Regions from separate parts of the uncultured Rossellomorea sp. genome, predicted to be linked through region 2. Evidence: riboswitches for the same ligand, from Rfam matches in the RefSeq annotation. Region 2 holds a riboswitch; the other holds the start of a gene.
What was found. Region 2 has a riboswitch for cobalamin ahead of Q1B03_RS01440 (ABC transporter substrate-binding protein). Riboswitches for the same ligand answer to the same signal wherever they lie in the genome.

Region 1: it holds a riboswitch for cobalamin, as region 2 does, so the genes downstream of both, Q1B03_RS18390 (acyl-CoA thioesterase) here and Q1B03_RS01440 (ABC transporter substrate-binding protein) in region 2, are expected to answer to the same signal.

What each region holds. Positions count from the first base shown of each region.
Region 1 is NZ_CANKZT010000006.1:125,251-133,106, forward strand. It holds gene Q1B03_RS18380 (S8 family serine peptidase) at 1-3,287, opposite strand, end outside; gene Q1B03_RS18385 (helix-turn-helix domain-containing protein) at 3,591-4,841, opposite strand; gene Q1B03_RS18390 (acyl-CoA thioesterase) at 5,156-5,629, opposite strand; cobalamin riboswitch at 5,776-5,965, opposite strand; gene Q1B03_RS18395 (flotillin family protein) at 6,168-7,679, shown strand.
Region 2 is NZ_CANKZT010000001.1:261,465-269,320, reverse strand. It holds gene msrA (peptide-methionine (S)-S-oxide reductase MsrA) at 1-303, opposite strand, end outside; cobalamin riboswitch at 604-806, shown strand; gene Q1B03_RS01440 (ABC transporter substrate-binding protein) at 942-1,904, shown strand; gene Q1B03_RS01435 (iron ABC transporter permease) at 1,867-2,925, shown strand; gene Q1B03_RS01430 (adenosylcobinamide amidohydrolase) at 2,922-4,379, shown strand; gene Q1B03_RS01425 (bifunctional adenosylcobinamide kinase/adenosylcobinamide-phosphate guanylyltransferase) at 4,426-5,007, shown strand; gene Q1B03_RS01420 (adenosylcobinamide-GDP ribazoletransferase) at 4,994-5,785, shown strand; gene Q1B03_RS01415 (histidine phosphatase family protein) at 5,743-6,372, shown strand; gene Q1B03_RS01410 (bifunctional adenosylcobinamide kinase/adenosylcobinamide-phosphate guanylyltransferase) at 6,324-6,761, shown strand; gene Q1B03_RS01405 (cob(I)yrinic acid a,c-diamide adenosyltransferase) at 6,776-7,363, shown strand; gene Q1B03_RS01400 (ECF transporter S component) at 7,356-7,841, shown strand; gene Q1B03_RS01395 (ATP-binding protein) at 7,838-7,856, shown strand, end outside.

The DNA of each region.
Region 1 (7,856 bases), on a different contig from region 2:
TCCCCGGATAGCTTGGCATCAATCACTTCTGGTTTTTTTCCGTAGTGATCTTCAAATGTCCAGGTGGCTTCCTTTGCATCTTGAACATTATCCAGTAATAGGGTTGCCTTTACGGTTTCACCTGTTGTAACGGTATCGACATCGGTTTTCAGATACGCGTTCGGAGTACCTTCTTTAATAAAGAAATAGTTTTTCATCGTACTATTATTCCCAGCCATATCATAGCCCTTCATTCTAAAGTTAAGGGCTTTCACATTCTCATTCATCGCAATTTCTTCGACAAACTTACCGTTTTCATCCATGTAAAGAGGTGACGAAGGGAAAGGTGAATTCCAATAATAAATCATAAAGTTTTTGGATTGATCTGTGTCGATTCCTGCTGCTTGCATTTTTTCAATAAGTGGATCTGTAATTTCAATCTCAAAAGGGTACGTTTCCTGACCCCGCTTATATTCAAGGAACGGTGACTCACCATCCAGGGAACTCTTGAATGTAGGACCTTCAATGTCGATATAGAAATGCTCTGATTTTGTTTTTACTTTGCCTTTAGGATCTGTCATCGCATACTTGATCTTATAGTGCCCAGGTTTTGCGATGGTCATTTCTTCTGAAACGGGATTTTTCTTATCACCGGTAAATGCGAAATAGCCACCCTGGAATGCTCTTAGTAAGTAGTTGTTATCCAGCAGGGCACCCTGCAGATCGAGTGTACCGATTAATCCTAAATCTTCACCTGTTTCCCCGTCCTGAAGGATGATATCCATGCTTTCCATCGGTGAACTCAGGTTGAATTCAACCAGTGCCCATGGATAGCGGAATGGATCATATCCGTGAGTATAGTGAGAAGGTGCAAAGGTGGGGGATAACAATTCAAGTGTATTAAAGCCTTCCTCCGATCTCTTTACGCTAAATGGCACGCGGTAGCTTTCTGTTTGATCATTACGGTTCGTAACGACCAGGTATCCCTCGTAAATCCCTTTCGCAGCTGTTTTAGGCATTGTCAGGAAGAAATTTGAAGTCTTTTTGTTGCCACCATTCACTTTAATAGACTTGTCTGAAGTCACTTCAACTCCATTTTCCTTGAGACTAAGGGTGCCTTCCTGTACATTTTCTTCAAACGTAATGTCAAAGGTTTTCTTTTGATCGCTTTTATTTGTGATTTCAAAGCTTTTTTGTACGCGGAGGTGATCTCCTTCGGCCACTACCTGATTTCCAAAGCTCAATCCCCCAGTTGGATGATCGATTGCAATCAGTTCTTCGCCATTAGGAAGCAACGTTTCATCGTTTATTTGAATCGTTGTTTGGCTATGGAGGGCTTGATACGGATCCACTCTTCCTGCACCAACCTCAAATACGCTGTAATCTCCCTTCAAAGGATCAGATGAGTTCATAAGTATCGTTTTAATATCAGCTGGCTCGAGATCCGGATTCTCTCCCAAAAGTAAAGCTGCCAGCCCCGCTGTGAATGGAGAAGCCATCGAGGTTCCTGAAAGTCTTGAGTAAGCATACTGATAGTCATCCGTGTTCTCAGGATCGATCATAAAAGAAGGGAAAGTCGATAGAACGCTGACCCCGGGAGCGACCACTTCAGGTTTCATATCCAAGCTTTTGTTGACTGGACCCCTTGAACTGAAATCGGCTAACTGGTCACCCTCTGTAAAGCTTTCTTCTAAGTTCGTAAACGTGAAGCTTGATGTGCCACTTTCGATTGTTGCTTTTAATTCTTCCCCGGCAGCCTTTGTCATCGAGAAGGCCGGGACATAATGGGCTGATTCTCCGAGGTTATATCCTACATGACCTTCTGCATTGTTGTACATGATCACGGCTTTAGCTCCATGTTCTTTGGCAAATTTCACCTTGTCATTCAGAGCAAAATTTCCTCGCTGAACAAAAGCGATCTTACCATCTACATTTTTATTCGCATAGTCTGCTTCATACCCTAGGCCAACATCTACTAATTCTAGTGATTGATCTTCCAGACTATCGAATGTGTGAGCGAATCCCCTAGCCATACTCACAATACCGGTCGACCAGCCAGCTGTCGTTTGACCAGTAAAAGTGGTTTGGGAAACAGGGACATCACTCGCCCCGACAGTCAAAGCTAAAGCTGCTGTTCCAGGAGAGCCAAGGGTAAAGTCATTTGGTCCTGAATTCCCGGCTGAAACAACGGCCGTCACACCATTTAACACAGCATAGTTAAGGGCGGTACTTGTAGGGTAATAAGGGTCATTGACACTTGCTCCCAATGAGAGGTTGATGACATCCATACCATCTTGAACCGATTTCTCAATTCCTGCAAGGACGTCTTCGGTGTAACCACTTCCGTAAGGACCAAGGACACGATACACATATAAGTCAGCATCTGGAGCAACTCCCTCTACAGATACTTCACTATCATTCTCGTTTTGTCCTACAATGGTTCCGGATACATGAGTACCATGAGAGGTATAATAGGGATTTCCCGTATAACTGAACTCTGGTTCACTCGTACTCTTCCAATCTTCATACGTTGCTTCCATTGGATCCGCATCGTCGTCAACAAAATCATATCCGCCTTTGTAGGCATCCTTTAAATCAGGGTGGTTGTAGTCAACACCTGTGTCGATCACGCCGACTTTGATTCCGTCTCCTGTGATTCCTTCCTTATGTAATTCATCCACTTTTAAATAAGGAATGCTTTCAACAGATGTTGTGATTTCACGGTCTACATCATTAGGAAGATCTTGTTGAACCGGATCGACAGTATAGGTCTGGTTTTTAAATACAGCCTTGACGGCTTTGGAGTTTAGCAGGCGTTCTACTTGATTGGCCGGAAGGGTCATCGCCACACCGTTATATGCTTCTTTATAGGTTTGGGTGATTTTCGGCTCTATCTTTTTTCCTTTTACAAGACTAGTAGATAGATGTTTTGCAACATCTTCTTTGAACATCTTATGTTCTTTCTCCACTTGGGCTTTGGCGTCTTCTTTCTTTACTGTTTTTCCTTTTACTGCAGCTTCTAGTACGGCTACATGCCCAGGTTTGGATTGGAATTCGACGATAACGGAGATTTCTTCACCGGATGCCAATTCATTCGGTTGAAATCCTTGGAGACCTTCTGCGTTATTTAATTTCAGTTGATGCAATGCTTGTCTTTGCTCTTCTGTCAAAGAAGATAAAATCGTTTCTGCTTTCCAATCCGCAGCTGTAGCTGTTGGAGAGGAGTAGCCCGATACAGGGGATAAAAGTAATCCAGTGGATAATGCAATCACAGCTGATTTCTTTGCGATGGAAGATCCATTCATCATCTCTACCTCTTTTCTTTAGTTGTTAGTTCGATAATTCTAAAAATTATTACAATTAATAGTGTAAATTTAAATCTGTCATGTTTGTATGGGGGTTTGTTTAGGGACTATTTAACTACTGATTGGAGTTTAACAATCATTTATCTTCTGATTTTTTAGGAGGGGGTAGGAGGAAAGTTGCGAAATAATGGCGGTGAGTTGGGGTTGTTCAGAAAACAAAACAAATATAGTGGCTAACAATCAACGAGAAATCAGCCGAATAAAAAAATGATAAAAGAAAACCTCCTTTTATCATTAAAAGTGTCATTATTCTAATTCATAATAGCTTATTTCATTGGACATTTTATTGGATGCAAGTTTGAATCCTTTCTCTGTTTGCCCGGTTTTTACATAATATAAAAATAGTTGTCTTTCATAATGCTGATACATCAACTTGCTCCCCGTTTTGTTGAAATGGGGGAGAGCTGTATATTCAATATACTCATATAGTTCTTGTTCATTTCCTTTTATGGTAAGTAAGTATATTTCAAAGAAAACGTAGGTGGGGTCCTGATGCTGAGTAGCCCTTTTTAGTCCTTTTGTCGCTAATTGATTGAGTTCTTCGGAAGAAAGCAGATTCCCTTTCAGACAAGCTAGTATATATCCGCTGAGTGTGACTAAATAATGTGACGCTGGCGTGTCTTCATTAATAAGTTTTAATGCTTTTTCATAGGAATCTTTTGATTCAGAATATCGTTTTCTCCTAAAATATTCGAATCCCAGATTGTTATGGATTTTATGTGCCCTTTCCTTGGAATTAACGGATTCACAGACTCTGAGGAGCTTATCATACTGTTGTTTGGTTTCTTCCATTTCAAAGGGTTCTTTGGCATTCAATTGAATTAAAATTAACGTTTCAGAATCGATGACCCTAAGGATATTCAATGTTTTTTGGAAAAAATGCAAGGCTCTTTGCCCATAATAATAGGCAAAGGTGTTTGAATGAATGGAATGATAGGCTAATGCCAAATGAAAATAATATTCGGAGTTCGGATATTCATCGTCAATCTGTTTCAATACATTTATGCAAGTGTTAAATTGTCTTGTTGAATGATAGTAGATCCCTTTGACATGAAGTAATAAATTTTGTTCGAAAGGGGATAGAGGATAGTTTTTGTTTTCGAACATGCCCAGGATTTCCTTGGCTTTTCCATGCTTGTTCAAAAATAAATAATATCTTGCCAGGAAAAGGTTGTATTGAATGATGAAGTCAGATAGAAACCTTAAAGGTTCCTTTTCGATTTCACCTTTAAGTTGATGGATGTCATTGGTTCGAATCATAATAATTGCATCATTCCATTCAGATAATTTAGCCTGTAACGAATGATACCGAGAACGTTCGACTTCCATATTGATTCCAAGCTTCCTTGCCAGTAAATCAGTAATTTCACTGGAATACTCTGTGATCCCTCTTTCGATTTTACTTAGATGTGTGGTAGAGCAGATCCCCTGTGCAAGCTGCTCTTGAGTCAAACCCGAATCTTCACGATGAAATTTAATTAATTTACCTTCGATCATACTACACCCCAAATGAACTATTTTATTATCCATTATAGGAAATATTTTCTCGGTATTCTATAGGTTTAGAACAAGACGGAGGTCTGAAGGCAATAACATCCAAATCGCATCTCTATACTGTTTTTCTCTTTTCTTCCTAGAGTTGATCCTGTACTTCTTTCACCAGAAGAAGGAATCCTGGATGACTTCCCGCTCTAAAACCAACCCCGTTTTCATTCCAATTAGGATCAATAGACTAGCCCTTATAAACACTCAAAGCCTAGAGAAGCTCTGAGTGTTCTTGTTTATTAGGAGAGTTAGCAATCAGGGACTTTTCACAAAATAAGCGCACGATTTTTTCTATGCTCTTTTCGCAAAGGAGCCGTATTGAAAAGCCTCGATTCTTCTTCCGTCTTTGGAATGACTTTTGGTACCGGCTTGGGCTTACCATTTTCATCAACGGCGACCATCGTCAGGAATGATTCAGTCGTCAGGGTTTTGACACTCGTTACAAGATTCGTAGAGTAGACCTTTACATATACTTCCATGGATGTTCGACCTGTAGACGTAACGTAGGCTTCCAGACTTAACGCATCACCGACCGTTGCAGACGACAAAAAGTCGACGGAGTCAATCGATGCCGTGACGACGACTGAGCTGGAGTGCTTCATTGCTGATAGTGCCGCAATTTCATCAATATAGGAAAGGACTTTCCCTCCAAAAATCGTTTGCATATGATTGGTGTCCGGTGGCAGTACCAATTTTGTTTGTATGGTTCGTGAACGTTCTACCGAATAAGCTTGTTCCATTTTCTCATCTCCCAGTTTAATTTCTGAAATAAAAAAAAGCATCTCCCTTTGAAAAGAAGATGCGGCTACTTCAAGCGGACGTCCAGAATCCTGTGATTCCTCATTTGGCTCATATAGCGCAACACCCTCCTATCTCCCGTAGGAACTCTGTGTTCTTCTCAATTGGCAGGTCTCCTGGCTCAGCGTCAACAATTTCATATTCCTTCCCATTTCGATTCGAAACAGTGGATCCATACGAAATCTCAGCTTTACAGTGGCGGGACCGCGTTGGACTTTCACCAACTTCCCTTTTAAGAAGATGACCTGATCATCTTCACCAATGAGCAATGTTTAAATTGTGAACGCTTTTATTTTATCACAGGAATGAGAAGTAAGGTCTTTATTTGGTAGAAATTATTGTATTAAAATTAGAAAATTTACCTAAATATTGAAACTTTTCTACAACCCTTCCGTAGATAATATTGTAGCTAGAAGTTTTATAAAATAGTGAATCAGTTGCTCGACTGATTTATAGAAAAGTTTGAGAGGGGTTGTCAGAATGCTAGGATCATTAAGTATTATCGGATTTTTCATGTTCTTGATTCCTGTTCTGGTTATTGCAGCTATTGCAGGAATCGCGTATTATTTCTGGATGAGGTTCCGCTATCGTACAGCGAGATCCAACCAGGCACTGATCATTACCGGACCGAAACTGGGGGATCCTGAAAAGGAAACGAATATTTTCACCGACCAGGAAGGGCGTTCCATGAAAATCATCAGGGGTGGAGGGTACAGATTAAGACGTTTCCAAACATCTACACCTGTTAATCTTACATCCTTCCAATTAAAATTATCGACACCGAGAGTTTACACAAATGGCGGAGTACCAATCGTTGCAGACGCAGTGGCCATGGTGAAGGTGGCAGACACATTAAACGGAATTGCGAACTATGCCGAGCAGTTCCTAGGTAAGGACCAAAAAGAGATTGAAGATGAAATCATTGAGGTACTGGGAAGTAATCTTCGTGCGATTCTTTCTAAAATGACGGTTGAAGATATCAACAGCAACCGTGAAAAGTTTAACGCTGACGTATCTGAAATTGCTCAGAAGCAGCTGGATCTTATGGGCTTCAAAATTACGTCACTCGGGCTAACGGACATAAGAGATGCTGACGAAGAAAATGGATACTTAAAAAATCTTGGTCGTCCACGTATCGCCGAGGTTCGCAAGCAAGCTGAAATTGCAGAAGCAAACACCGAGCGTGAAACCCGTATTCACCGTGCCCAAACCGATCAGGAAGCGAAAGAGGAAGAATACAAGCGTCAAATTACCATTGCCCAATCGAAAAAAGAGAAGGACATCAAAGACGCAGCCTTCAAAGAAGAAACAGAGCGGGCAAGAGCGAAATCCGAACAGTCCTATGAGTTGGAAAAAGCCAAACTTACAAAGGAAGTGAAAGAGGAAGAGTTAACCCTTCAATTCCTTGAACGTGAACGTGCCGTTAAACTTGAAGCAGAAGAATCAAAAGTTCGTAAAACGAAAGCCGACGCCGAATACTACGAAACCACTCGTAAAGCGGAAGCGGAAGCTCGCAAGGCAGAAATTGACGGGGAAGCGAAAGCCAAGATACGCAGAGAAGAAGGTTCTGCTGAAGCCGATGTTATCAGAGAGCGAGGTAAAGCGGAAGCCGAATCCCGTAAACTGCTGGCAGAAGCAATGGAGAAACATGGTGATGTCATCATTACCGAGAAACTAATCGAAATGCTGCCTGTTTTCGCAGAGAAAATTGCTCAGCCTCTTAACAATATTGACTCTGTTAAAATCATTGATTCCGGTAATGGCCAGGGAGTTCCTTCCTTTGGGAAAAGCATCACCAGAACGATGCTTGATATGCAGGAACCGTTACGCGAAATGACTGGCATCGATGTAGGTGAATTACTGAAGTCATATGCAAATAGATCCCATGAAAGACCTTATCAGCCAGCGATCTCTGAAACAGCTGACAAGGAAGTCGCTGTGACGAACGAAAAGGAAGAAACAGAGGTAAAGGAAGACAGCCAAAGTAAATAATGAGAGGGAGATGTCTCGGGTATATGGGGGCATCTCTTTTTTTGAGTGGGATAAAAAGAGTGCCAGGCACGGGATGTTGATTCTGTACCTGGCACCTGTTGTTATGACCACTGTACCAGGTACAAATCGGATAAATTGTACCTGGTACAGCAGATCTATTTTAGAGTGAGGACAATT
Region 2 (7,856 bases):
AATAGCTGTGCGATACTGGTCACCGCGATCATGGAATTGTCCTCCGTCATCAGTCGGATCAATTTGCGGCCAGTATAGTTCTAATAATCTTTCATAGGGAAAGAGAGCAGGGTCGAAGGTAATTTGAACAGCTTCATAATGTCCGCTGTTACCGGCTTTGATATCCTGATAGGTAGGGTTTTCAAGATGGCCCCCTGAATAACCTGATACGACGTCAATAATACCCGGTAGTTCATCAAATGGTTTTACCATACACCAAAAACAACCCCCGGCAAAAGTAGCGAACTCTTTCTTTTCATTCATTGCGAAAACCTCCTATACATATGCCACTCTAAAGTAGTAAAGCAATAGCTTGAAAAAGATTCTATCATGAAAGGGAGGAAGCGACAATCAATTAGCATCAAAGCTTCTTTGCCTATATGGTTTACTATAAGTGGGCAATTGATAAATCACATAAGCCAAAGCTCTTTTCCTATTCTATAGCCCAGGCATCAACATGCATTATAGAGGTAGATTCAATCATTCTGCAAATTTCCACAAATTCATAAAAATCAATTCACTAACGATGATAACTTGTGTATAATTCATGTGAACGGAACAATTACATATGATACGAGATTAGGTGAAGCCGAAGTTTCGGTAGCAAACTTTTAGCTTCATAATAGGGAAGTTGGTGTAATTCCAACGCGGTCCCGCCACTGTAAATGGAAGTGCGCTGTATGAATGCCACTGTACTAATAGGTATGGGAAGGTGCAGCAAACATTGACCATGAGCCAGGAGACCTGCCTAATGTCTTTCGCACCAAATCTACGCGGATAGAAAGGTGTAATGTGCATGTTTGACGGTATGGAAGCCATTTTTGCATCTTACACAACATCTCTAGTCCCACTAGAGGTGTTTTTTTGTCTGACAATAAGTTCAATTCACAGGGGGAAAAAACATGAAACACTTCAAAATCATTTTCGCACTATTATTATCTTTAGGGATCCTCTCAGCATGCGGTGCTGATGGTGAAAATGTAGAAAAGGGAAAAGGTAATGGAGAAGTCACTAAGGGACAATCTGATTTCCCTTTGTCGGTAAGCGACGCTCTTAGTAATAAAGTTACGCTGGAAGAGCAACCTAAGCATATTGTTTCATTGATTCCAAGCAACACAGAAATCTTATTCGAGTTAGGGTTGAATAAGGAAATTGTGGGGGTTTCAGATTTTGATAATTATCCAAAAGAAGCGGCGGAGAAAGAAAAAATAGGTGGAATGGAATTTAACGTTGAGAAGATTATCAGTCTGAATCCGGATTTGGTTCTCGCTCATGAGTCCACTGCTGTTTCGGCAGAAGAGGGGTTAGAACAGCTTCGAGGTGCAGGGGTAAAGGTATATATCGTACGTGATGCCAATAACTTTGAGGAAGTATACACCACGATGGAAAACATCGGCACATTGGTTGGCAAGAAAGATGAAGCTGAATCCATCATTTCGGAGATGAAAGCTGATCTAGAATCCATTAAGGAAAAAGTCAGTGGTGTCTCCGAAAAGAAAAAAGTGTATATAGAGGTGTCACCTTCGCCTGACATATATTCTACAGGTAAAAATACATTCATCGATCAAATGCTATCACTTGTAAATGCCGAAAATGTGATGAGTGATCAAGAGGGATGGATCCAAGTAAACCAGGAAGCAGTCATCGCATCAAATCCAGACATCATCATTACAACATATGGTTACTACAGCGAAAATCCTAAAGAACAAGTGATGGGCCGGGAAGGATGGAAAGACGTGAGTGCTGTGAAAAATGAGGAAGTTCATGACGTACATTCTGACCTGGTCACACGTACTGGCCCAAGACTGGTTGAAGGAGTAGAGGAAATTGCAAAGTCGATCTATCCGGAGTTATTTACAGAATAAAATATGGATAACATACGGATTGGCAGTATCGTTTTTACTATTCGCTCTTCTTGCCGGTATATCGATTGGAACCATTCCGGTGCCGCCGAAGGACATTTTGTACATCGTCGGAGCTAAATGGTTAGGATACCATTTACCAGAAGAGATTGATCCGATGTTTACAAACATTGTCTTTTCAATTAGATTACCCAGAGTATTATTGGCACTTTTGGTTGGAAGCTCCTTAGCAATCGCAGGAGCTTCTTTTCAAGGACTTTTGCGCAACCCGCTGGCGGATCCGTATACATTGGGTGTGTCTTCAGGAGCATCAGTCGGAGCTGTTATTACATTGTTTTTTAATTGGAGCATTCCGTTCATTGGTAAGTTTACGCTTCCTTTTCTCAGTATTCTTTGTTCGATTATTACCGTGTTCCTCGTATTATGGTTTGCGCAAAAAGTTGAAAGAACAATGAAGGTAGAAACAATCATATTAACAGGAATTATTTTCAGCTCTTTTTTAGGGTCCTTTATTTCCTTAATGATCGCCCTAACTGGAGAAGAATTAAGGCAAATCATTGGTTGGCTTCTTGGAAGTGTATCCATGAGAGGGTGGGATTACATTGCGATTATATTCCCGTTTTTCCTTGTTGGAGTGATTTTGTTGTTTTTTAATAGCAAGGAACTGAATGGCATGAGTTTTGGTGAAGAACAAGCCCATCATATCGGGATATCCGTACAAAAGAGAAAACTTCTCATCTTAATTGCAGGAAGTATCCTGACAGGAGCGGCTGTCGCCGTTTCAGGTACGATCGGATTTGTTGGTCTTGTGGTCCCTCATTTTCTACGGAGGATGGTAGGGCATGATCATAAGCATTTACTTCCTTTGTCTATCATAGTAGGCGGAGGCTTTCTCGTTCTGGCGGATCTTATCTCGAGAACCATCATTGCACCGACAGAACTTCCAATCGGAGTGATAACATCCCTAATCGGTGCCCCCATGTTTGCTTATATTCTCCTAAAGAAAAGAGGTCTTTCATCATGATTGATATAAACGGGGTGACTGTTGGATACAACGATAAAAAAATCGTGGAAGACATGAATTTTCATATAGATAAAGGAGAATTCTTTGGGATTCTTGGACCTAACGGCAGTGGAAAGACGACGCTGTTAAAAGCCATGACGGGTCTGCTTCCATTAATGGATGGAACCATCACGTTAAAAGGAAAAAAACTGCATCATTTTTCTTCAAGGGATTTAGCAACACAGTTAGCGGTACTTCCTCAGATATCGACAGAATCCTTCTCCTATGAAGTGAGGGAAACGGTTATGCTTGGGAGATATGCTCACCAGAAAGGTTTTTTTAAAGGAACGACTGAACGTGATGTTGAAATCGTAGAGAGGGTAATGAACCAAACGGGCATTACGTCCTTTCAGCACCGCTACCTTCATGAATTGTCAGGGGGAGAGCGGCAGCGGGTGTTCCTAGCACAGGCTCTGGCTCAGGAACCACAGGTCCTGTTGCTTGATGAACCTACTAATCATCTTGATCTATCGTATCAGAAATCACTATTGGATTTAATCAAGAATCAAACGGTACACGAAAAATTAACGGTAATCGCGATCTTTCATGATTTAAATTTAGCAAGTTTATACTGTGATCGCTTACTTCTCTTAGACAAAGGAAGAACCAAACTTCTCCACCACCCGGAAGAGGTTCTGAAAGAGAAACATATAGAAGAGGTGTATCATACAAAGGTTCAAAAACAGGCTCATCCTTTAGTGGCAAAACCTCAAATGGTAATCGTTCCTGAGGAGAGTGCGACAGAGAACTTTGTGTTAGATGAAAGTTACCTAAACGTGAAGGGAGAATACATACATTTCTCTGCCCCTTATCCATTAAAATGCATGTCCTCAGGGATTATTGGTGCAGGAATAGGCTGGTACAAGCACTTTATCAATCGTAAAGTCCCTGCAGATTATGACTGCCCGGATTATCAAGAGGATATGAAAGAATTTCTTGTTCAAAGGAACCTGGATCCCTCATTGTCTGTAGGCATGATGACGGCTCTTCCTTTAAATAATATGGTATGTGATCATTTCGAAGTTCAGGGGCATTCCATATTCGTTGTGGTGACAGCAGGTATCGGGAATGCGATTGATATCTCTACAAGTTATCAATTTGATATAGATACAAGGCCAGGCACGATTAATATGTGGGTGTTCCTAAATGGGAATCTATCAGATGAAGCATATATTGAAGCCCTTGTAACTTCAACAGAAGCGAAAGTGAGAGCCCTTCACGACATGAATGTGAGGGACAGACGAACAGGTCAGCTTGCAACCGGGACACCGACCGACAGTATTTTGATTGCCTCCAGTCAAAAAGGTGAGCTGGAACCCTTTGCCGGGCCGATTACGCCGATAGGGAAGTTGATTGGGCGCGGTGTGTATGAGGTAACGAAAAAAGCCATTCAACGCTATTTGGATCAAACATAGTAGAATTATTTCAACGACAGGGTGATTGTGGAGAGGGGGAGTCGACTTGGGAACCCTATATTTTATTACCGGAGGGGTTAGAAGTGGCAAAAGCTCTTTTGCTGAAAAATGGGCAATAGAGATGAAAAAGTCAAACGTTCCATTGGTCTATCTTGCTTGTGGTGTGAACACTGACAGGGAGATGGAGCAAAGAATCTTGAAACACCAGCAGGACCGGCAAGCGTCTGCTGGTGAATGGAGGACGATTGAATGTCCCGATTCGATTGAATGGATAGTCAACCACATACCTCAACACTCCGTTGTTCTGTTAGACTGCCTCACGACTCTTTTAACAAATGAGATGTATGGTAATGGAGATGGGAAAAGTCAGAATATAGAAGAGAAAATCTATCAGTCTATCATACAGTTACTAAATAGAGTAAATGTACTGATCCTGGTTAGTAATGAATTGGTTTCTGACCTTCCAATTGATTCAAACGATCTTCTTACTTTCCAGAAACGACTTGGTGCATTACATATAAGAATGGTGAAGAAAGCATGTGTGGCGATTGAAATGACGGCGGGAATCCCTATTGTGAAAAAGAGGGGTCACAATGAGGAAGGACGGTTGCCTCATGATCCTATTTAAAAGCTTTCTCCTGAACCTGCAGTTTTTTACAATTCTGCCGATTCGAAAAGAATTCTCAATAGGGAATAGGGAAATGAAATGGATGGTCCGTACATTTCCACTGCTGGGTTTATTTGTAGGTGCGATTCTTCTAGGAGGATATGTTTTTTTGAATGCTTTTACCCACATAAGCTCTTTAGGAATATCATTCTATATTTGGGTAATGCCAATCGTATTAACGGGTGGTATCCATTTAGATGGTTATATGGATGCAAGTGATGCCTTTTTTTCCTATAGAGATAGGGAGAAGCGATTAGACATCATGAAAGACCCGAGGGTAGGTGCCTTTGGCGTTTTGTCACTGGCGGTATTGCTTTCATCACGGTTTTTATTTATTTATGAAACCATCCTTCAAACCCATTCCACTATTTTGATTGGTATGGTCCTTGTGTCGATTCCCTTTTTAAGTCGAATGATGATGGGGGCGGGTCTAATTCTTATCCCTCCAGCCCAGGCGTCAGGAATGGGATACGGTTTCAGTAAGAATGTGACGGGTTATGATCTTATTTGGATTGTTTCTGGTTTATTACTGGGTGGAGTCGGCAGCTACTTTTTAAATTGCTTTTATTTTTATGCTTTATTTACCCTGGTGACGTTTGCTTTATTCTGCTTTGTTTATTCTAGATCCATCAAATGGTTTGGCGGTATGACCGGCGATACAATCGGGGGCAGTGTAGAGGGGGTGGAGTTGTTTTTATGGATGACTATATGGTTATTGCATGTATTCGCCATGGTTTAACAGAGGAAAATGAGAAAGGGAAATACCTCGGCTGGACCAATTCCAGTTTATCTCGAAAAGGAATCGAATTACTTAAAAGTCGAAATACTTTTTTTCAAGAGTATGAACGATGCTTTTCGAGTGATCTAAACCGCTGTTTAGAAACCGCTCATTTTCTGTTTCCTCATGCTCCATTGATCTCTTCATCCCTTTTAAGAGAGATACACTTTGGAGGCTGGGAAGGTTTAACCTATGAGAGCTTAAAGGATGACGATGTTTATCAAGAATGGTTAATGGACCCATCCATTTCTCCACCAAATGGAGAAGGGATAGAACAATTTGGAAAACGAGTCGATTTAGCCTGGGCACAGATCGTAGCTCAGATAGAAGAGCACAATGGAAAGAGGTACGCCGTTATTACTCATGGCGGAGTCATTCGACACCTATTAACTTCTTTATCTCCCAGACATGTTCACAGAACGTTTTGGGAGTGGAAGGTCAACCATGGAGAAGGGTATGAAATGGTATGGAAGACAGAAAGTGATTGGAGGAATCAAACATGTACTTCGTTACGGGAGGTTCCTTTAATGGGAAAAGCATATGGGTGAAAAACCATTTTAATCTTAAAGAAACTGATACAACCTGGATTCCATTATTTAGTGGAGAAAGGTTTCATTTGGATGATATCAACTTTTCAAACTCTGTCATCGTAATAGAGGGACTTGAGTATGGGATTCGATCAACTATTTTAAATAATGAGCCTGAAGTCAGAAAGTCTTATGCAATTCTGATGCAAACCTTACAACAGTGGGAAGAAGAAGACCCTGATCGCAGAGTGATCTGGATAGGTTCAGAGGTCGGGAAAGGAATTGTCCCGATGGAAAAGCTGTCCAGGGAATGGCGGGATATGACAGGATGGGTTTATCAAGATCTGGCGAAAATTTCTCGAGAAGTATGGCTGGTTTGGTACGGGCTTGCTACATCATTAAAAGGATAAAGGAGAGGGTAGGTATGCAGCTTTACACAAGAACTGGTGATAAAGGTCAGACGAGTTTAATCGGTGGAAGAGTAGATAAAGATGATATTCGTGTCGAAGCATATGGTACATTAGATGAAGTCAATTCATTCGTTGGACAAGCCATTTCTGAACTTCATGATGAGCGTTTTACAGATTTGTTAGAGGATCTTGAGACGATTCAGCATGAGCTCTTTGATTGCGGAGGTGATCTATCCAACGTTTCTAAAAATAAAACGATCAAGCTTCAGTCCCAATCCGTCCAGGCGTTGGAAGAGAAGATTGATCGCTTCACTAAGGAAGCGCCCCCTCTGGAAAAATTCATTTTACCAGGTGGTGTGAAAGCCTCTTCAAGTATTCATATTGCGAGAACGGTTACAAGAAGAGCAGAGAGAATCATGGTTTCGCTTTCAAAAACGGACGAGGACTTTCCCATTGTGACATTGCAGTATATCAATCGATTATCCGACTACTTTTTTGCCTTAGCACGTGTGATCAATTTTCGTTGTAATGTAAAAGATGTTGAATATATTCGCAGCGCAAACGTATTTTCAACAGGTAAAGTTCAGAAAAAAAATGAATAGTAATCTAAGGACTCTTTTAATACTTTCCTTGTTTATGGCTTTTTCTGCGATCGGTGGAATGGTAAAGATACCTGCTGTAATTGGGACCATTGCTTTAGATAGTATGCCTGCACTATTAATTGCATCCCTTTACAATCGGAGATGGGGTGCAATCGTTGCAGGGGGAGGACACTTGCTATCAAGCTTATACGTTGGATTCCCGCTGGGACCGCTTCATGTCCTCATTGCTATTGAAATGGCCTTCTTCGTATGGATATTTGGATATGTGTTTTTGAAGGGTAAACGTGTACTTGCAGCCATCCTGTTTCTTATAGGAAACGGGGTACTGGCAGGGATTCCATTTATATTTATCCTGAGTCCTTCTTTTTATTACACCATTGTTCCATCCTTATTATTGGCCAGTTTCATTAATTTGACGATTGCCCACTTCCTGTACCCTCCTCTTGTTTCAAGAATTAGAAGGGGAGAAATCGCATGATTCAACATCGGGATG